Regions from separate parts of the Maribacter sp. IgM3_T14_3 genome, predicted to be linked through region 2. Evidence: riboswitches for the same ligand, from Rfam matches in the RefSeq annotation. Region 2 holds a riboswitch; the other holds the start of a gene.
The links. A riboswitch is a leader RNA that binds a small molecule or an ion and turns the genes downstream of it on or off. The one in region 2 is predicted to bind S-adenosylmethionine.

Region 1 (11,535 bases), 1.3 Mb from region 2:
TGTAAGTGTAACTTTATCTGATGGAAAATATATACCTAAAGATTGATACCCGTCTACTCTACCATCATGTCCAAATCCACTTTTATTGTAAAACGGAATAGTAAAAAGTCCGAAACCATAACCATCATTCATCGTTATCATTTTATCGAGTGAGCTTTCAGAGACCAACCTCCCATCAAAAAGAGCGTTATAAAATAAATTTACGCCTTTAGCTGTAGATACCACAGAGCCAGTACCTTGTAGAATAGTATAATGAGTCTCAACCAAACCGACCCAATCATCATTTTCTAATTGATAAGAATAGGCTTCATTGTTTGTAGCATTAATTTCGGTGCCATTATAAGTATTTGTGAGTTTTAAAGGTGTTACTATTCTATCATTAAATGAAGTCGCATATGTTTTCTCATCAATATCTTCAATAATGAAAGATAGTAAGAGGTAATTGGTATTGGAATATTCAAATTTCTCATTAGGACTAAAATTAGTGCCGTTTGCAATGAATATATCTAAAAGTTTCTGTCTAGAGGCAGGTTGTATTCGGTCTTCAGGTTCGTATTCACCTTCCGTAAAATTGAAGAGTCCGCTTCTATGATTCATTAATTGTTCAATAGTAATAAGCTCTGCATTAGGTATTTCAGGAAAGTGATTTTCTAATTTAGTTTCTAAAGTCAACTTACCTTCTTCAACAAGCTGCATAATCATTGTAGCTGTAAATGCTTTTGTAATAGAAGCTATTCTGTATTTAGAAGCTGAATTGGCTGAAATCGAATTTTCAACATCAATAAAGCCAAAAGAAGTTTGATAATCTTCTTCACCATCTTTGAAAATAGAAATATTACCCATTCCTAAATTTTTCTCTTCAATTTTAGAAAAAAATAAGTCCATTTTATCTCTGTCAAAATCTTCTCCAAATTCGTCAACTTCTGTCGTACAAGAAAAGGCTGTCAATAATAAAAATGTTACAGCAATAACTTTTAAGTAATGATTTTTCATGTGTAATTAATTGAATTAGTTTATGTTATGATGTCAAACTTCGACCATTAAAATACACAAGGTTGTTAATGAAACAATAATGAAAGTTAAATTTAAGGTAATTATGTAGGAGGAATTCTGTAGGAATATTATTTACAGAAATTAACCTTTTTTAAGATTTAGTACAAAGAATTATAGACTACATTTGCCGCCTTAAAATTATTATCAAGAATCTCAAAAAAGGAGATAGCAACCTGCAATAACAAGCAAGGTGCTAAATAGATAAGCCATTAATTGGAACAAATGTTAACACATGATTCTTCTAATTTATAGCTATTTCCTTTTTTTGAAAATGAAGAAAGAGAAATGGAAAGTACTAAAAAGATTATCCCAAAATTTTCAGCTTTAATGCCCTTATTCGTATTTGTATTTACGTTTTTAGGCGTAGGTATCTATCAAAACGATTTCTATGCACTACCCGCTCCTATAGCAGTAATTGTAGGTATAATTGTGGCATTTATTTTATTTAGACAAACTATTTCAGCTAAAATCGATACCCTTTTGAGAGGTTGTGGCGATGATAAGATATTGACCATGTGCCTTATTTATTTGTTAGCAGGTGCTTTTGCTGCCATTACAAACGAAACGGGAAGTGTAGATGCCATTGTAAACCTTGGTTTAGATGTCATAGCAATTCAATATATATACGTTGGCATCTTTATTATTGCAGGATTTTTATCGGTTTCTACAGGAACATCAGTAGGTGCAATTGTAGCATTGGCGCCAATTGTAGTTGGTTTTGCAGATAAAAGCAGTGCAGATTTGGCAATATTATGTGGCGCCTTGTTAGGTGGTAGTATGTTTGGTGATAATTTATCTGTCATCTCAGATACCACCATTGCAGCCACACAATCGTTAGGTTGTAAAATGAGCGATAAGTTTAAGCAGAATATTAAAATAGCGGTACCTGCAGCTTTATTCACCATAGCTATTTTAGTATTTCAGGGATTAGGATTGGAGTCCGTCGTAACTGAAACCACAGTTTACAATTATTCCATCATTAAAATTATGCCATATATACTGGTGATCATTCTTTCGATTGTGGGAGTCAATGTGTTTGTAACTTTGTTATTAGGTACAATTTCGGCAGGTGCATTAGGAATCGCTTACGGAGATTTCACCTTAATAGAATCCACAAAAATCGCCTATACCGGATTTACCAATATGACCGAAATATTTCTTTTGTCATTATTGACAGGTGGCTTAGCTGCCTTGGTAGAGAGAAATGGAGGTATCGAATTCATATTGATCAATATTAAAAAACTCATTAAAAATAAGAAGTCTGCTCAGTTTGGTATTGCCACCTTGGTAAGTACCGTTAATTTGGCGATTGCAAATAATACGGTATCGATTATAATTGCTGGTCCTATTGCAAAAACGATAAATGACGAGTACCATTTAGATAATAAAAAGACAGCTTCCATTTTAGACATATTTGCCTGTATTATTCAGGGACTATTACCTTACGGTGCTCAGGTTTTAATGATTTTAAGCTTCTCAAAAGGAAAAATCGATTACTTAGAATTGGTCAGTAATACGTGGTATTTGCTGCTTTTGTTTATTTATACGTTACTATTTATTGGGTTAAGACCTTTGAGATTTAAATAAGAATACCTGATGCGTAGTTTTTATATGGTTTAATTTTATTATTGAAAATTCAACTAAGCAAGTCTTTCAAATGATTTAGCATAGGTCATTTTAGCGAATAATTTTTCTGTTAAATACACGTTCTAACATCCTATAAATTTTAAAACCATTACCTATGAATTTCAAGATGTTACCATTTGCCGTATTGTTTCTTTTTATTTCAAATGTATTTGCTCAAAACAAAGGTGTAGTAACTTTTAAAAACGGAGATATCAAAGAAGGAATTATTGAAAATAAAGGAAGTAAAATTCTTTTTACTGAAATTGAAACTTCAGAACCTAAGAAAATTGATCATGAAGATATAGAACATATAAAAACAGGTGATATTGAATATTTTAGAAGCTCACCAAATTCTAAGAAATTAGAAGAGTTTCAGGTTATTATTTCTGGAGAAACAATGTTAGTGGCACGTAACATTCAAACGAACTACGGTAGTATGAAGGTTGAAAATGAGACTTCTTATGCTCAAAGTGGTAAACTAACAGCAAGTCAAAGCACGCAAGTTTCAAGAAGGGTTGTACGAGGACCTAGTAGTAGAGGCACGATTATTAAGTATTTTATTAAAAAGCCAGGCACTAACAATATTGAACAAGTATACCGTCTAATTGTTGGTGATGTAGATTGGATAGGATACAAGAAAAAAGTAAAAAAACAATTAGGAGATTGTACAGCACTTATTCAAAAAATGAATGATGGTGACTTCAAAGATGATGAATATGGTAAAGGTGCAGAATTAGCGGCTGTTGTACTGTATTACAATGAAAATTGTAGTAAATAAATTAGCATATCAGCCACCATTAAATATCAAAAAACCTATAGGAAACTATAGGTTTTTTATTTTGCAGTATCTTGCATATAATGGCGCCAATAACTAATATTGGGGTTAATAGCCAGTACACACAAAGGCTGTAAGAATCTAATATCTAAGAATGGGGAAAGAACCATCTGTTTGCGAAGAGAGCGTTTACAATTCTATTTATAGAACCCATGCTGAAAGTTTGCGCAATTACCTTTATTACAAATTTGGTGATATGGAGCGTGCAGAAGATATCGTTCATGATTCTTTCATGAAATTATGGTCTAAATGTAGTACGGTCGTATATGATAAAGTGGCGGGTTTTTTATATAGCATATCGCGCAATCTAATGATAGACACGCTACGTACTAAGAAAGTTGCTTTAAAATTTGAAAAAAGTCTGGTTATAGAGCAAGATAATGAAGACCCTTATTTTAAATTAAGAACAAAAGAATTTAGAATAAAGTTAGAGACTGTAATCTCAGATTTACCAGAGAAACAACGAGAGGCTTTTTTAATGAATAGAATAGACAAGCTTACGTATAAAGAAATTGCTGTAAGACTAGAAGTTAGTGAGACCGCTATAGAAAAACGTATTTCTAAGGCATTGATAAAATTAAATACTATTACTGAAATTAAAGATTTTTCTATTTAGCAGGTTGGTTAAATAGCTTTTTAAACGTATTACTAGTATGAGCAAGCATTTAGAATATAATAATTTAATTGCCCGTTGGATGGATAATACTTTAAGTGACGAGGAAAAAGAAGGGCTAAAGAAATCTGGTGAGTTAGATGCGCTCAAAAGTGTGATCGATGATATTGATACGTGGAAGGTAAAGCCATTTGATGTTGAAGCGGGTTTAGCTAAGTTAAAAAAAGAAAATTATACTGTTGTACCATTAAAGAAAACTAAAAATAATAGTTGGTTGCGTATAGCGGCAAGTATAGCTATTTTATTTTCATGCAGTTTGGTTTGGTATTTTTCATCAACCGGTAATACGACTATAGCAACAGAAATAGCAGAAAATAAAACTATTGAATTACCAACAGGCTCTTTCGTTGAATTAGATGCAGCTTCGAATATTACCTACAACAATAATGATTGGAACAAAAATAGGGCTATCACCCTTTCTGGGCAGGCATATTTTAAAGTTGCTAAAGGAGCCCCATTTGTTGTAAGTACCCCAACTGCAAAAGTTTCTGTACTAGGAACACAGTTTAATATAAATACACAAAATGAGCAGTTTTCAGTTTATTGTTATGAAGGTAAAATAGAAGTATCGTACCAAGGCACTTCAGAAATTATTACTCAAGGGCAAAGTGTACTTTTACAAAACGGCAAACTTCAAAAATCAAATCATAAATATACAAGTCCTGATTGGATGAAGGGTTTAAGCTCTTATGAGAGAACTCCGTTAAAGACAGTTATTTCTGATGTAAAACGATATTATAAAGTAGACATCAGTCTTCCTGTAAAATATGAAACTCTTCAGTTTACCGGTACAATAGAACATAAAGAATTACAGCAGACTTTAAATACTATTTTTACTACGATGGAAATAAAATACCATATTCAAGATGGAGAAAAGGTTATTTTTGAATAGTATTGAATACTTAAAAATTAAAAATGAAAATCAGCAATAAGAAAAAGAGAACATTACCCATGTATCTTGCTCTTATCGTGTTTTGTTTCTTTTTTAATTTTATCTCTTTCTCACAAAATCAATCAGAAATAAAGTTGGTTGATGTTTTAAATAATCTAAAAAATACCTACGGTGTAGATTTTATTTATAATCACACGCTACTAGATCAGGTAGTACTTTCTGCCTTTAAATGCGAAACACTCCAAGATTGTTTACAGGTTATTCAACAAGAAGCACCTATAGAATTTTTGCCAGATACCAGTAACTCTTATATGATTGTACCTATTAGAAATGATATTTCTTTTACGGTAACTGACCACGAAACCAACGAGCCCGTTACCGATATTGGTGTACAAGTGAATAATGGGGAAGAACGCTTTCTATTGCCCAGAAAATCAATCTATACCTTAGCAAACATTTTTTCTTTAGATTCAATTTTCATCAATGCCCCCTTCTATAAAACGATAGGTGTTAAAGGGGTTGAGCTTCAAGATTTAAATGGTTCATTAAAAATGGAACATTCTATGATTCTATTAAATGAAGTTATGATAACAGATTATCTCGCAAAAGGTATTAATGCCAAAATAAGTAACAATACCATCGAAATAGATATGAGTTCTTTGGGTTTACTTGCAGGCGATACAGATGGTGATATTTTTAATGTTATAAAAAATATACCCGGTGTACATACCCCTAGCGGTAAGCCCGGCAGTCTTAATTTTAGGGGGAGTACATTTGACCAATCCCTAATTCAAATAGATGATATTCCTATATATCATAACGGACATTTTTATGGGGCACTTGCGCCATATAATCCTACTATGGTAGATGAGATAGCGATTCAAAGAAATACCTTATCTGCAAAATGGGGAGGTCGTGTTGGCGGATTAATAGATATGACCACAGGTAATAAAATACCAGATTCCACTACTTATGAGGTACATGCAAATTCGGTATATGGTGGTGCAACTATAAAGGCACCTCTGGTGAAAAATAAACTTGCCCTTTATTTGGCGGCAAGGTCAAACTACCCTAATATCAACTCTCCAAAAATGCGGGCATATTCGATTCTTAATTTTCAAGGTAGTCGTCTAGAAACAGTTGCTGAAGAGGTAAACAGTGAAAATTTCAAGGTAGGTTTTTATGATATTAATTCTAAATTGATTTACGACATTAATGAAAATCATAAAGCATCGCTTAGTTTTATAAATATTCAGAATGATTTATCTGCTACCTTAAAGGATACAGATGATGAGAATAATAAAGATTTTAGAAATTTGAATCTTGATAATTGGGGGGTAACGTTTAAATGGGATGGTAAACTATCAGAAAAATTAAGAGCGCAAGCAAGATTTAGTAGGTCTACATTGTATATCGATAATGTAAGCGAGGGGTTTACAGCATCTGAGCGATCTAGTTTTGAGAAATATGCCAATACTATTGAAGATTCTAGATTTATAACCGAATTCAAATATAAAGTGAATACCAATACCACAATTGAAACAGGTTATACCCTAACGGACTATGGACTAAGTTTCGATGAACGTAATGACGAAAATAGTATTGATAATAGAAGAGATCAAAATGCGATAACACATAGTGCTTTCTTAAATGTCAATAAAGTTTGGAATGACAAACTGACCGCTGAATTCGGTATGCATACCGATTACTATAGCCCCACAGGTGTTTTTTATGCCGACCCACGAATATCATTGAACTTAAAGGCTAATGAGGCGTTATATTTTAAAACATCTATGGGGCGTTCTCATCAATTCATTCAAAAGAAATTACGTGATGATTTTGATGATTTCAATAACAAAAGTCAATTTTGGTATCTACCAGACTTAACAACTTCTGTACTCGAAGGATATCAAGGTATGTTCGGGGCTTTATACAATAAATCGGGTTGGTTGATAGATTTAGAATTCTACTTTAGAAATTCAAATAATATAACATTACAGACGAACACCGAAACACTTGATACGGGAAAGTTAAAAAGTATAGGTGCAGACCTTTTTGTGAAGAAAAGGTGGAATAATTTAGAAACTATGTTTAGTTATTCATTAAGTAAAGTGAATACCGATTTTGGAGAAACAAAACCTGTATTTTTTGATCAACGCCATATATTGAATATCACCGGCTTGTGGCATTTAAATTCTTTTGATGTCGCTGCAACATGGAGCTACATTTCGGGTATGCCAGTAGTAATACCAGATTTCGGAATAAGTGAAAACACAGATAGCGATATTGAAATTCCGTATGAAGATCGTTTTCCCGGTCAACATCAATTAGATGTATCGGCAACTTATTCTTTTAATAATAGTAAAAAAACATGGAGAGGTATTGTTGGGCTATCATTTGTAAATCTTTACGATCAAGACAATATTGTAAACTTTTTTCAGAACGAACCATCGCTTATAAATCCATATAGAAAGGGCATTGACTTCGCCCCTAACCTACAGCTAAGTTTTCAATTTTAAATTACCACATATTTTTTTAATAGTACACTCCGCTGGATGAATAATCAAGCCAATTTATTATAATTTTTATTTTTTTCAATTTGGGGGTTGGGTAAAAGTATCTCTAAAACGTATTAAGGGAAAGGCATAAAAAAAGCCTTCAATAAACATTAACCTTAATACAAAAAAAGATATGCGAAATTATAGTATGAGATGGGTAATTATAATCCTTTCAGTAATATTGGTACAAGCATGTGCCAAAGATGAATTAGATGTACTTGAACTTAGTGAAACTGAATCAGAAGATTTTAATACGGTTGAAGAAGATTCCCTAGCCGCTAGAAGGCAAAACAACGGTAACAACGGTCTTAATCCTTCAGAAGAGACCGTACAGTTAATTATAGATTGGAACGACCTTTGGTTGGTTTTAGATAGGTATACCGATGGTTTAAGACCTAATACAACGGCAAGAGCACTTGCCTACATTCATTTAGCTGGTTATGAAACAGCTGTAGCAGATATGGATGGTTATGGATCTACTAGAAATCAATTACAAGGTTTTAATCTAGATCAAGATGATAGGGCTGATAACGTGAATAGAGACCTAGCACTTAATACATGTTATGCCTTGGTTCTTGATCATTTTATGTTCAGCGTGTCTAATAATGCAAAATCTGGTATTAGTACATTAGAAAACGAAAAGGAAGATGAATTGTCTGAAAATTTATCTCAAGAAGAGATAGACAATTCAATAGCATGGGGCACGTTGGTTGCAGAAAGTGTTATCGCTTATAGTCGAACTGACAATGATGCAGAAACACAACAACGAAACCCGAACCCTACTTCATATGTTGCTCCGGTCGGTGTTGGTTTATGGGCGGCATCTGAAGGAGAGAGTGCTTGGTTCCCTTATTGGAACCAAGTAAGAACTTTTGTAATTTCTCCTGAACAAACCTCTAGTACGCCCCCACCTTTTGATCATAATGAGAATACAAATAGTGGTTATTACCAACAAATGGAGGTGGTTAATATTTCGGCAACCACGGCACGATTAGAAGATAATGAAGATTTATGGATATCGGAGTTTTGGTCGGATGATGTTGAAGGATTAATGATGAGCCCACCGGGAAGACAATTTTCTATAGCCAATCAGTTAATTGAGCAAGAAGATTTAGATTTTGAAGAAACCTTAGAGCTATTATTGAAATTGGGTTTCGCGATGAACGATGCGGCAGTTTCAGCTTGGGATGATAAATACACTTACAATACCGAGCGACCTAGTAGATACATTCTAGAGTATATCGATGACGATTTTATTACCAATCTTGCCCGATTTATCTCTTCGCCAAATCCTGCGTTTCCTGCGTATCCTTCAGGGCATGCTACTTTTGCCGCTGCAGCATCTGGCGTATTCATTGATATATTTCAAGGTGATGGTATAAACTTCACAGATAGAACGCATGTTGGGCGTTCAGAGTTTAGAAGTAGGCCAAGAAATTTTAGTTCTTTTTCTGAAATGGCAGCAGAAAACGGATATTCCAGAATTCCTTTAGGCGTGCATATTCAAGCAGACAGTGATGAAGGAGCACGTTTAGGGTATGAAATTTCAGCTGCAGTCAACAGTTTCAATCTTTCTCCAAATTTTTAATACGAACCTATTAGTTGTAGAGGTTTCGCCATAAATAGCGAAGCCTTTACAATTTATAAATACCTCTCTTACCCATTTTTAAAATTTAAAGACTTGTATGACAAAAAACTACTTTTTAATTAGTATTAATCCCATTAAAATCAATTACGCATGAAAAAGTATGTTTTGCCCTTATTCCTTTTACTGTTTATTTTTATTTCTTGTAGTAAAGATGAGTATATCGAAATTCCTGAAGCTGAAGATGAAATAAATTTGTCTCAAGGTGAAAATGATGGGGTTGACGAAGTAACGACAGATAATTTAGTAGTAGATGCTTCTATTCTAAATCTACCAGATTCACCATTTAATTATGCCAACATACTTTTGCCAAATTTTTTCTTGAATAATGAGCTAAGAGATGAGGATAATACGCCTAATAATAACACGACTACCGATGATGGTGCAACATTAGGTAGGGTGCTATTTTACGATAAAAATTTGTCTATGAATAATACCATTTCATGTGCTTCATGCCATATACAAGAAAACGGGTTCTCTGACCCGAATGCATTAAGTATAGGATTTGACGGTGAATTAACCTCAAGAAATTCGATGGGGCTGGCAAATGCTAGATTTTATGCGAATGGTAGATTTTTTTGGGACGAAAGAGCGGCTACCTTAGAAGCCCAAACATTATTTCCCATACAAGACCTTGTAGAAATGGGGTTAACATTACCTGAATTAGAAGCCAAGTTATCGCAGCATACCTATTATGCAACTTTATTTACAAATGCTTTTGGTGATGAAACGGTAACAAGTAATCGAGTTGCCTTAGCATTATCTCAATTTATTAGGTCTATGGTTTCTTACGAATCTAAATTTGATGAAGGGCTAAGTCAGACCCAAGATATAGATGACAATTTTCCCAATTTTACGACATCTGAAAATAGAGGTAAGCAATTGTTCATGAGTAATCAAACAAGATGTTTTGATTGTCATGCTACTAATGTATTTGTAGGAGATGATGCAAGAAACAATGGTTTAGATGCTACCATAACAGATTCGGGTGTAGGTGGTATAACCGGAAACAACAATGAGTTAGGTGAATTTAAAGTGCCATCATTAAGAAATATTGCCTTAACCTTTCCGTATATGCATGATGGCAGATTTGAAACCTTAGAAGAAGTTATAGAACATTATAATAGTGGGGTACAAAACAACCCGAATCTAGATAATAGATTAACCCAAGGCAATAATGTACGCCGCCTTAATTTGTCAGAAGCAGATAAACAAGCTTTGGTAGATTTTTTAAACACCTTAACAGATAATGAGTTTATAACTGACGAAAAATATTCCAGTCCGTTTTTAGAATAATTTAGTCGTATCGAATGGTTTATCACTGCTTTTGTTCATTTATACGTTACTGTTTATTGGGTTAAGGTCCCAAAAAAATGCTTGAGGTTAAACAAAAACCGAATCATCGATTCCCAATAAATTGCAATAAAGTGTGCTATACCGGTCTTGTATTGCTTAATTAATAATACAGAGGAGAAAATCGAGTATTAATTTTAAATAGAGTGTTAAACCATGCCTTTAGATGTAAGAACTTTCCCTAAAAAAGTAACTTTGATTAACTAATTTGAAAGATGCAATTCAAATCTTAACGATACTCTTAAGATTATTGTTCATAACGCTGTTAATCAATCTTTAAAGCGGATTAAATTTTTACTTTAAAAAGTAGTTAAACTCAATTTTCAATGTATAAATCATTTATTATGAAACACTTAGTAGCTGTTTGTGCAGCTGTTTTAATTAGCTCGGTATCTTATGGGCAATGGCAAGTGTCTGCTAGTTCTGGTTACGCAATAGGTAGTGCAACCATGAAATTAGGAGAACGTATTAGCACCTCTGAAACTGAAAATTCTTATGGTAGCTATGGAGAAGGTACCAATGTTCAATTAAGAGGTACATATTTCTTTGATGACTCTTTTGGGGTCGATTTAAGTGTAGGTTATTTACATGGAACAGATCAAGATGTATCTATTGTCGACTTACCAAGTACAGAGGTAAATGCGGTTGCAAGAGCACGTGCTTTTGGAGCTTTCTGCATCTGTAGTATATAAGTTTACTAATAATATTTATGGTCGTTTTGGAGCCTTATTAAAATTAGGTGGAAAAACCGAGGGAGTAATTTATCAAAAATCTGTTTTCTCTGAAGCTGAGGCAGAAGCTTTTGGAGTACCAGAAGGGTCGTATTCCGAGACAAATTATAAAGAAGATTTTCACGGACATTTTCCTTTAGGTTTTGTAGGTGCACTTGGTTATAAATAT
Region 2 (11,535 bases):
TATCTATTCTAAATACTTGTGGTAATAATTGCATATGCCTTTTAACCGCAATTGGTTTGATACCCGGAATAATCGGCACGGTAATTCCCATATTTTTAGCCGCTTCTACAAACTCAAAATATTTTTTATTATCGAAGAACATTTGTGTAACTATATAATCGGCACCTGCATCTACTTTTTCTTTCAATCGCTTTAAATCTGATTGTAATGAAGGTGATTCTAAATGTTTTTCTGGATACCCAGCTACACCAATACAGAATTCACTACAATGCTCACTTTCTATTGCTTCGTGCAAGTACTTACCACAATTTAAATCTTGAATCTGCCTTACCAAATCAATCGCAAAGGGGTGTCCGCCATCGGTAGCCTCAAAATATTTCTGTTCGCTACGGGCATCGCCACGTAAAGCCATCACATTTTGTATGCCCAAATAGTGGCAATCGACCAACATGTATTCTGTTTCTTCTTTAGTGAATCCGCCACAAATTACATGCGGCACCGTATCCACATCATATTTATGCTGAATAGAAGCACAAATACCCACCGTACCAGGTCTCATACGTGTAGTTTTTCTATCTAACAGACCTTCTTTTTTTACATAAATCGTCTCCTCACGTGAAGTGGTTACATCAATAAACGGAGGTTTAAATTCCATTAATGGGTCAATATTACTATACAATTCTTGAATATTCTTACCCTTTACCGGTGGCACTATTTCAAATGAAAAAAGTGTCTTCCCTTTTGCGTTACTAATGTGATCTGTTACTTTCATATCCTATACTATTACCGTTTTGAGAGCAAACCTCAATGAGGTATTATTACTTATATTTTATTTATTTAGGCGTTCGAGCGGGCTTTCAGCTCTATTTTTTCTATTCAATTTCAATACTTAAATTCAAAACTTTAGCATAGAAAAAGATGCCGCTTCAATCCCTAACGCACTAAGATTCTACTATATTCGGCGCTAACCATCTTTCAGCATCTTCTAATGGTATGCCTTTTCGTTCTGCAAAATCTTTTACTTGATCCTCCTTGATTTTTCCTAATCCGAAATAACGTGCTTGCGGATTCCCAAAATAATACCCACTTACAGATGCTGCTGGCCACATGGCCAAACTATCTGTCAGTTCTACTCCGATATTCTCTTTCACTTTTAAAATATCCCAAATGGTCAATTTCTCTAGGTGATCGGGACAAGCAGGATATCCTGGAGCGGGACGAATACCTTTGTACGATTCCTTAATTAAATCTTCATTACTCAACTCTTCATTTGATGCATAGCCCCAGTGTTTAAGCCGGACTTCCTTATGCAAATATTCTGCAAATGCTTCTGCTAATCTATCCGCAAGAGCCTTCACCATAATGGAATTATAATCGTCTAAGTCTGCTTCATATTTTGCCGCTAATTCTGCAGTACCAAAACCTGTAGATACACAGAAACAACCCATGTAATCTTGCTTTCCAGATTCTTTCGGAGCTATAAAATCTGCCAAAGCATAATCTGCTACCCCCTCTCTACGCTCTAATTGTTGACGCAGGGTTCGGAACGTGTAGTTCTCATTCACTTCGGCTCCGCTCAGTGACCCATTCTTCTTATCTGCAATCGCGCTTGCATCAATTGAAATATCATCATCGTTAATGGAGTTTGCAGGAAATAAGCCAAAAATACCTTTTGCTTTTAATTTCTTTTCAGAGATAATTTTATTCAGCATTTCTTGTGCATCGGCAAATAAATCGGTCGCTTGAACACCTACAACATCATCGGTTAATATTGCCGGGTATTTACCATGCAATTCCCAACTTCTAAAAAAGGGAGTCCAGTCGATAAACGGAACCAAAAGATTTAAATCTAAATCTTCAATCACCTGAATACCCAGTGTGTTTGGTTTAACTATCTCAGATGTTTTCCAATCTATTTTAAACTTGTTTCTACGTGCTGCAGAAATTGGCTTATATGTTTTGCTTGATGAACGATTTAAGAACTTTTCCCTAAATACATCATAATCATCTTTGATGCTCTTTTTATAGCCTTGCGATGTTTCTTTTTTAAGCAAATCGCCCACAACGGTTACCGCCCTAGAAGCATCGTTTACGTGAACTACCGCTTCGCTATATTGCGTATCTATTTTTACGGCAGTATGCGCTTTACTCGTTGTAGCACCACCAATCAAAAGCGGGAATTTAAATTTCTTACGCTCCATTTCCTTTGCCAAATGGACCATTTCATCTAACGACGGAGTAATTAATCCGCTCAGTCCGATAATATCCACATTATGCTCAATAGCGGCTGCAATGATTTTTTCAGGTGGCACCATAACCCCTAAATCAACAATCTCATAATTATTACACGCCAAAACAACACCCACAATATTTTTACCAATATCATGAACATCACCTTTAACGGTTGCCATCAGAATTTTACCAGCTCCCTTTGCATCACCATCTTGTGGGTTCAGTAATTTTTCTTCTTCAATATATGGCAGTAAATAGGCTACCGCTTTTTTCATTACTCTCGCAGATTTTACCACCTGCGGCAAGAACATTTTTCCGCTTCCGAATAAATCACCTACTACATTCATTCCGGTCATTAAATTTCCTTCAATAACCTCAATCGGCTTATTTGCAGCAAGCCTAGCTTCCTCTATATCTTCAATTATATATTGGTCAATACCTTTTACTAAGGCACGTGTAATTCTATTTTGTAATGGCTCTTCTCGCCAAGATAAATCTATCTTACTTTCCTTCGTTTTCCCAACGACAGATTCGGCAAAATCAAGTAAACGCTCGGTTGCATCGTCTCTTCTATTAAGAATTACATCTTCAACACGTTCTAACAAATCTTTAGGGATATCATCGTAAACCTCTAGCATACTTGGGTTAACAATACCCATATTCATACCCGCCTTAATAGCGTGATATAAAAACACGGAATGCATTGCCTCACGTACCGGGTTGTTTCCTCTAAACGAAAATGACACATTACTAACACCACCACTAACACTTGCATGCGGCAAGTTTTCACGCACCCATCTTGTTGCCTCAATAAAATCGATGGCATTTAGTTTATGCTCATCCATACCTGTAGCAACAGGAAAAATATTTAAATCGAAGATTATATCCTCCGGAGCAAAATTGACCTTGTTTACCAATACATCGTATGAACGTTTTGCTATCTCAATTCGACGGTCATAATTATCAGCCTGCCCCACCTCATCGAATGCCATAACAATTACGGCTGCTCCGTAACGTTTTATCAGTTTTGCGTGATGTAAAAATTGCTCTTCACCTTCTTTTAAACTGATGGAGTTTACAACACATTTACCCTGAACAACCTGAAGACCTGCTTCAATGATTTCCCATTTAGAACTATCTATCATGATAGGTACACGAGAAATATCTGGTTCGGCAATCACCAAGTTCAAAAACTTGACCATAGCCTGTTTACCATCTATCAAACCATCATCCATGTTGATGTCGATAATCTGTGCTCCGTTCTCAACTTGCTCTCTCGCAACTACTAATGCCTCCTCAAATTTTTCCTCCTTTATCAAACGAAGAAACATTTTAGACCCAGCTACATTTGTCCGTTCACCTACGTTGATAAAGTTGGTTTCTGGGGTGACGATCAGAGGTTCTAAACCTGATAATTTCAGGTATTTAGTTGTCGGTTGACCGTTGTCAGTTGATAGTTTTTTTGAAATACTTCCAGACATTATTTGGTCTTTTTATAGTAATTTATAAACCCATTAATGAGTTTTTTACATTTTAAAATTAGCTTCGTAATCGAATCAAAATCTTCTTTAATCAAATATTCTTGATCTAAAGCGATGAATAACTGAGTTTCTAATTCATATAGAGAACCTCTAGAAATGTGTAAAAACTGGATAGTATCTGTTGCTGTTCTTCTTCCACATCCTTCAGCTATATTTGACGGAACAGAAACAGCACAACGACGTATCTGATTTGTCAACCCATACATTTCAACCTTAGGAAACTGCTGAGAAACTTTATATATCAAATTCGCCAAAACCCTTGATTCTTTCCACACTTCTAATTCTGTATATTCCATTCAGTTTCTATTTACTGACAACCATCAACTGACAACTGTCAACTTTCTAGGTTCAAAACTCTCAACCATCTTCGCTATCGCCGTAATATGCTCGGGAGTTGTTCCACAGCAACCACCTACTATATTTACTAATCCTTTTTCTGCGTATTCTTTTATCTGCTCTGCCATTTGCTCGGGAGTCTCGTCGTATTCTCCGAAGGCATTTGGTAATCCTGCGTTTGGGTGTGCAGAAACTGCATGCTCACTCTTGGTAGATAAAACCTCTAAATGTGGTACTAATTGACTTGCGCCTAATGCACAATTAAACCCGACGGATAAAATCGGAATATGAGAAATAGATATTAAAAATGCTTCCGCAGTTTGTCCGGATAATGTTCTACCTGACGCATCGGTTATTGTACCACTCACCATTATTGGAACATCGATATTTCGCTCTTCTTTTACTTCTTCAATAGCAAACAAAGCTGCTTTTGCATTCAGCGTATCGAAAATAGTTTCTACCAACAGTAAATCTGAACCACCATCTAATAAGGCTTCAACTTGTTGCTTATACGCAATACGTAACTCATCAAAAGAAACTGCTCGATACCCTGGATCATTTACATCGGGCGACATACTTGCTGTTTTGTTTGTTGGACCGATACTACCCGCTACAAAACGTGGCTTATTCGGTTCTTTCTTCGTGAATTCGTCGGCTACTTTTTTTGCTATGCGTGCAGATTCATAATTTAACTCGTACACCAAGTCTTCCATATAATAATCTGCCATGGCAATTGTAGTACCCGAGAAGGTGTTGGTCTCTACGATATCGGCACCAGCTGCAAAATATTTACGGTGTATCTCTTCAATGGCTTCTGGCTGGGTTAGGGACAATAAATCATTATTACCCTGTAACGGATGTTCCCAGTCTTTAAAACGCTCTCCACGAAAATCTTCTTCTGTAAATTTATAGCGCTGTAGCATCGTACCCATGGCACCATCCAATATCAAGATTCGCTCTTTTAAAATTTCTTTTATATCCTTCATTCTACGTTGTAAAAAATTCAACGTTCAATAAAAAAATTAATTCGGAATCAAGTATGGAGAATTAGGCATAGCGCCTTTTCATAAGTTATCTGTCTTTATTTTGCTATTGTATAATAACAACTCCTGCACAAGTAAGCAGGTTAAAGATAGAATGTAGCACCTTCTTATCCGTATGGAAAAGGGTTGCCAAGGTTTCAATGGGTCTAGTCCCTCCACCTTTCTTGATAACGTTTCAATCTATTTATGAACGATTTGCAAAGTAACGGCACAGTATGCTCTAATCCAAAACTTCAATCGTTTATTTAGTTCACGAAATTCTGGGAAATTGTCATAAAAAAACCTCTAAATCAGTAAAGAATTAGAGGTTTCTACCATATTACTTGACTAATTTAGGCAATACTCTGCACTACTTCTTTCTTAGCTTCTTTCTTAGAACCATCAAATCCTTCGACTCCGCCAACGGTAGTATACTTCATAACATATCGTTTACCAGGATTGATTTGCTGGTATGCAAACTGACACATTACCGCTGCTTCATGGAAACCTGATAATATCAATTTCAATTTACCTTCGTATGTATTTACATCACCAATAGCATATACTCCCGGTATGTTTGTTTGGTAATCTTTTGCGTTGTTTACCTTAATCGCATTTTTTTCGATATCTAAGCCCCAATCGCCAATCGGACCTAATTTAGGCGACAAACCGAATAAGGGAATAAAATTATCAACTTCTAAATACGTGTTTTCTTTCTCTTTATCTGTATGCTCAATTACAACAGCCTCTAGATGATCTTTACCATGAAGCTCCTTAACCTCAGCTTTCGTTATCAATTTAATTTTACCCAACTTGGCTAACTCAGCAGCTTTTTCTACAGAATCTAAAGCTCCTCTAAACTCATCTCTTCTATGCACCAAAGTCACTTCTGAAGCTACATCGGTTAAAAATATAGCCCAGTCTAAAGCTGAATCTCCACCACCGGAAATCACTACTTTTTTATCGCGATATACTTCTGGATCCTTAATCATATAAGCAACACCGATATCCTCAAAATTTACAATATTAGCGATAGGTGGTTTTCTTGGCTCAAAAGAACCTAGACCACCTGCAATAACTACAACTGGCGCATTATGTTGAGTTCCTTTATTCGTAGTAACTACGAATGACCCATCCTCCAATTTATCTAAAGTCTCTGCTCTTTCACCCAAAGTGAATCCAGGTTCGAAAGGCTTGATTTGCTCCATTAAATTATCTACTAAAGTACCCGCCAAGATTTCTGGAAATGCAGGAATATCGTAAATAGGTTTCTTAGGATATATCTCTGAACACTGCCCGCCTGGTTGTGGCAACGCATCTATTAAATGTGTTTTTAATTTTAATAATCCCGCTTCAAACACCGTAAATAATCCGGTTGGTCCCGCTCCTATAATGAGCATATCTGTTTTAATCATAAATTACTTTTTAACTTCTTTTAATTTCACTTAGACTATGTCCTTTATACTCTTTACTTAATACTTTGTACTCATTTACCCTATGCAGTTTCTACCGAGTACAAACTAACATTCTCTTGCGAATACTGATTTTTCGCTACTATTAATGCTTCGCGATGTTTTACCACCTCACCAATAATAATGATTGCAGGGTTTGAGAGATGTTCTTTCTCAACTACTTCTACTATAGTTTCTATAGTTGCAATACCTACTTTTTCATTCTTGCGGGTGCCGTTCTGAATTATGGCTATTGGCATTTCTGCTTTGCCTTCACCTTTAAACAGTTCTACTATTTGTGGGAGTTTTGACATTCCCATTAATATCACCACTGTTGCGCTACTTTTTGCAGCTAAAGCAACATCTGTTGATAGTTTATGTTCTTTTGTTGTACCTGTAATTACCCAAAAACTTTCAGAAGCCCCTCTTTTAGTTACTGGTATATTCTGATATGCTGGAACACTTAAACTTGATGAAATACCTGGCACCATGGCAACCTCCAAACCGTGAGAAGCAGCATACTCCATTTCTTCTGAACCACGACCGAATACAAACGGATCTCCGCCTTTTAATCGTACTACATGTCCCGCAGATTTTGCCCTGCTAACAATTAGTTCATTTATTTGCTCTTGCTGATAGGCATAACATCCCTTTCGCTTACCTACAAAAATCAACTCTGCTTTTTTAGCATAGTCCAACAACTCTTCGTTTACCAAAGCATCGTACAAAACAACATCGGCATTTTCTAGCGCCTTAATCGCTTTTAAAGTAATCAATTCTATATCACCGGGACCTGCACCTACTACTGTTAGCAGCCCACGGTTTCGGCTACACTCAACCACCGTTGGGTAACGCTCAGTCTTCGTAATATTGCTTTCTAAACTCATACCGTTTATGCTTCTGCTAATTCTTGCTCTCTAAACTTTGCAACCGTCTCTAAGAATACTTTAGCATCCTTTATATAAGACTCGGCAAATTCTTTTGTTGGTTCATTTTTATTCAGTTGAAGTACCAATTTTTCGAATCCGCCTACTACAGCAATTCTTCCATCGGCTACAAATTTCTCATCAAAATCTTTAATGATACTTACATGTGTATTCACTTTTGTATTCTCTGACGTTAGCATCGCCTTCGCTGAATTTACCATTGAAGAATATGCGTGGTAGATACTCGCAGACCATTTTTCTGAGTCGAACATATCTTGTGCATTCTGTATTTTCTCTTCACTTTCAAAGAGAAGCGTCGCAATTAAATCAATAACTACACCTGCACATTCACCTACTCCGATCGCTTTTTCATAGCGTTCTGTATTTCCCCAGTCGATAAAATCTTCTGCCGTTAAATCATCTACAGATGATAGTGGCGTTAGAAAATCGTAGAAATACATTTGTCCTTTTTCCGCGTAGTAATCTGGGAATGATAAATCACCTCCATTAGCATCGTAATCATTTAAGATTAAACGTAATGCTTCGGGACCTCTTTTACTTGGCACTTTTACTACTTTATCAGCAAAGCGTCCTTGTCCGTTGCCATCTGTACTTCCTCCCAACAGAACCTGAAGTGCAGGTGCAACTAATTTGTCTTTTGTACGAACAGACATTCCTTGAAAACCAATATTTGCCATATTGTGCTGACCACAAGCGTTCATACAACCACTGATCTTGATGACAACATCGGCGTTATTGATATAATCAGGATATTCTGTTTTTATAACTCTTTCTAGCTCTTCTGCAATACCTGTACTACTTGCTATACCTAAGTTACAGGTATCTGTACCCGGACAAGCAGTAATATCTAATGCTTTATTATAACCAGCTTCCGCAAAACCTAACTTCTTTAATTCCGTATAGAAAAACTCTATGCTTTCTTCTTTTACGAAAGGAATTAAAATATTTTGACGAAGTGATAAACGAAACTCGCCTGCTGCATATTTCTGCACCAATTTCGCTAACAAACGTGCCTTATCCGTATAGAAATCCCCTAATAATACTTTGATACCCAAAGCAACATAACCTGGTTGTTTCTGCGGAATTACATTTGTAGATTTCCACTGCTCAAATTCTTTCGTATCGGTTATTTCAACTTTCGGAACTTCTAATTGCGAAACTTTTACCTTAGGATATTCTTCTGGATCAATCGGAAACGTATCAAAAGGAACCGCTGTTTTTTCTGAAGCTAGCAATTCTTTAAATCCGTCTAGACCTAAATCTTTCAATAAGAATTTCATTCTAGCCTTTGCTCTACTCTTACGCTCACCGTAACGGTCAAAAACACGTATAACCGTTTCCATTAGCGGAATAATTTGATCTGCTGGCAAAAAGCTATATAATTCATCTGCATGTCTTGGCTGAGAACCTAATCCGCCACCCAACATTACCTTAAAACCTGGCTCTCCATTTTCAAGCTTAGCTATAAAGCCTAGATCATGCATGTATGAAAGTCCGGTATCGGCATCACTTGCAGAGAAAGAAACCTTGAACTTACGTCCCATTTCTTGACTCACCGGGTTTCTTAAGAAATACTGGAATAATGCATGTGCATAAGGAGAAACATCAAAAGGCTCATCAACATCTACCCCTGCTGTTTCACTAGCCGTTACATTACGTACCGTGTTACCACAAGCTTCTCTTAATGTAATATCATCCTTTTCTAATTCTGACCACAACTCGGGAGTCCGGTTCAAATCTACATAGTGAATCTGAATATCTTGACGTGTAGTTATGTGCAATCTACCAGTAGAATACTCGTCAGACACATAGCAAATACGTAGCAATTGCTGAGAAGTCACCTTACCATATGGCAATTTTATACGGATCATTTGAACGCCTTCTTGACGCTGTCCGTATACCCCACGAGCTAAACGAAGGCTTCTAAATTTCTCTTCATCTAATTTGCCGCCATGGAACTCATGAATCTTGCGTTCCAATTCTAAAATATCATTCGCAACTACTTGATTCTCTATTTCTGTTCTAAAACTCTGCATACTGTATCCCCTCCTAACCTCCCCAAAAGGGAGGAACACTTACTCGGGTAAAACAAGCGTTATCATTAATTTATTACTTTACTACGCCTATAGGCTTACTATACTTATTAAAATATGAAGTCTAGTTTGAATTCCCCCTTTGGGGGCTAGGAAATTTATTTATTGTATAAATCCCGCTCCCACAGTACTGTTCGATTTGGTATCGATTAGTATAAATGAACCGTTCGTTCTATGATTTTTAAATTGATCGTAGAAAATTGGCTTATTTAAACGGAAACTTACTTGGGCGATATCATTCATACCCAACGAATCTGCCTTAGTATCGACACCTGAATAATCAGGAGCAATTTTATGATGTACTTGCTCCACTTTTGCCAATACTTTATTGACACCGTGTTGTACTATATATTTATTTCCAGCCGCTAGCGGCAATGAATCCATCCAAGAAATAGTAGCGGTAAATTGCTTATCAACTGTTGGCAAATCATTCGCCTTCACTAACATGTCACCACGACTTAAATTAATTTCATCTTCTAACGTAATCGTTACCGAAGAACGTCTTGATGCTGTGTGATACTTTTTATCGTGGAAATAAATTTCTTTTATTTTTGAACGTGTTTGCGATGGAAGTGCTACTACCTCATCACCTACGCTTAACTCGCCACCATACACTTTACCTGCAAAACCTCTAAAATCGTGATGCTCATCTGTCTTCGGGCGGATAACATATTGCACCGGGAAACGCGGCGTACCAACGTTGAAAATATCTTTTCTATCTAAGGCTTCAAAATGTTCTAACAAAGTAGGACCTGTATACCAAGGTGTCTTATCTGTTTTATTTACTACGTTATCTCCTTTTAATGCACTTACAGGAATAAAAGTTATTTTCTGATCTTGATAGTCTCTTTTAGCCATTAACTCTTCAAAATCTGCTTTGATAGCATTATAAGTTTCCTCAGAATAGTCCACCAAATCCATCTTATTAATAGCTACTACTACATCTTTAATGCGCAGTAAATTATTAATAAAAAAGTGTCTGTTCGTTTGTTCGATTACACCTTTTCTAGCATCGATCAATATAATCGCAGCTTGCGAAGTAGATGCTCCTGTAACCATGTTACGAGTATATTCTACATGCCCAGGGGTATCTGCAATAATGTAACTTTTCTTTGCCGTAGAAAAATAGATATGCGCAACATCTATAGTAATACCCTGCTCACGTTCTGCTACTAAACCATCTGTTGCTAAAGAGAAATCTAAATAATCATATCCCTTTTGCTTACTGGTTTTTTCTATTGCTTCTAACTTATCGCTGGTCAAAGATTTTGTATCGTAAAGCATTCTCCCAATCAAGGTGCTTTTACCATCATCTACACTACCTGCCGTTGCTATTTTTAGTACTTCCATTACTATACTGTTAGCCATTAGCTTTAAGCTACTGGCTTTTAAATTATTAATTAAGGCTAATAGCCGATAGCCAAAAGCTAAGGGCAGAATTTTCTAAAGAAAATTCTAAAAATACCCTTGTTGTTTTCTTTTCTCCATTGCAGCTTCTGAACGTTTGTCATCTATACGTGCACCTCGTTCTGAAATGGATGAATCTCTAATTTCCTCTACAACTTTGTCAATAGTTTCCGCATCTGAAAGTACTGCTGCTGTACATGACATATCGCCTACTGTACGAAAACGAACTAATCTTTCTTCTACCACCTCATCTTCTTCTCTAAATACGATACCGTCTTCTGCAGACCAGATCATACCATCTCTAAAAAATGTTTTGCGTTTGTGTGCGAAGTAGATAGACGGAATTTCAATTTGCTCTTCTTTGATGTAAGACCAAACATCTAATTCTGTCCAGTTAGATATTGGAAAAACTCTTACGTTTTGCCCCAATTCAATTTGCCCGTTCAACATATCAAATAATTCCGGACGTTGGTTACGCTCATCCCATTGACCAAAATCATCTCTTA

Region 1: it holds a riboswitch for S-adenosylmethionine, as region 2 does, so the genes downstream of both, ACPF9A_RS20795 (Na+/H+ antiporter NhaC family protein) here and ACPF9A_RS04995 (homocysteine S-methyltransferase family protein) in region 2, are expected to answer to the same signal.

The regions. Positions count from the first base shown of each region.
Region 1 covers NZ_CP187138.1:4,699,982-4,711,516, reverse strand. Annotated here, with positions in the region: gene ACPF9A_RS20800 (serine hydrolase domain-containing protein) at 1-993, opposite strand, end outside; SAM-I-IV-variant riboswitch at 1,190-1,286, shown strand; gene ACPF9A_RS20795 (Na+/H+ antiporter NhaC family protein) at 1,339-2,640, shown strand; gene ACPF9A_RS20790 (hypothetical protein) at 2,795-3,457, shown strand; gene ACPF9A_RS20785 (RNA polymerase sigma factor) at 3,609-4,130, shown strand; gene ACPF9A_RS20780 (FecR family protein) at 4,168-5,079, shown strand; gene ACPF9A_RS20775 (TonB-dependent receptor plug domain-containing protein) at 5,103-7,598, shown strand; gene ACPF9A_RS20770 (vanadium-dependent haloperoxidase) at 7,771-9,225, shown strand; gene ACPF9A_RS20765 (cytochrome-c peroxidase) at 9,376-10,578, shown strand; gene ACPF9A_RS20760 (hypothetical protein) at 10,980-11,327, shown strand; gene ACPF9A_RS20755 (hypothetical protein) at 11,275-11,535, shown strand, end outside.
Region 2 covers NZ_CP187138.1:1,080,042-1,091,576, forward strand. Annotated here, with positions in the region: gene metF (methylenetetrahydrofolate reductase [NAD(P)H]) at 1-772, opposite strand, end outside; gene metH (methionine synthase) at 942-3,713, opposite strand; gene ACPF9A_RS04990 (four helix bundle protein) at 3,713-4,069, opposite strand; gene ACPF9A_RS04995 (homocysteine S-methyltransferase family protein) at 4,094-5,095, opposite strand; SAM riboswitch class I at 5,188-5,326, opposite strand; gene ACPF9A_RS05000 (NAD(P)/FAD-dependent oxidoreductase) at 5,485-6,546, opposite strand; gene cobA (uroporphyrinogen-III C-methyltransferase) at 6,627-7,469, opposite strand; gene ACPF9A_RS05010 (HEPN domain-containing protein) at 7,475-9,565, opposite strand; gene ACPF9A_RS05015 (sulfate adenylyltransferase subunit 1) at 9,725-10,972, opposite strand; gene cysD (sulfate adenylyltransferase subunit CysD) at 11,078-11,535, opposite strand, start outside.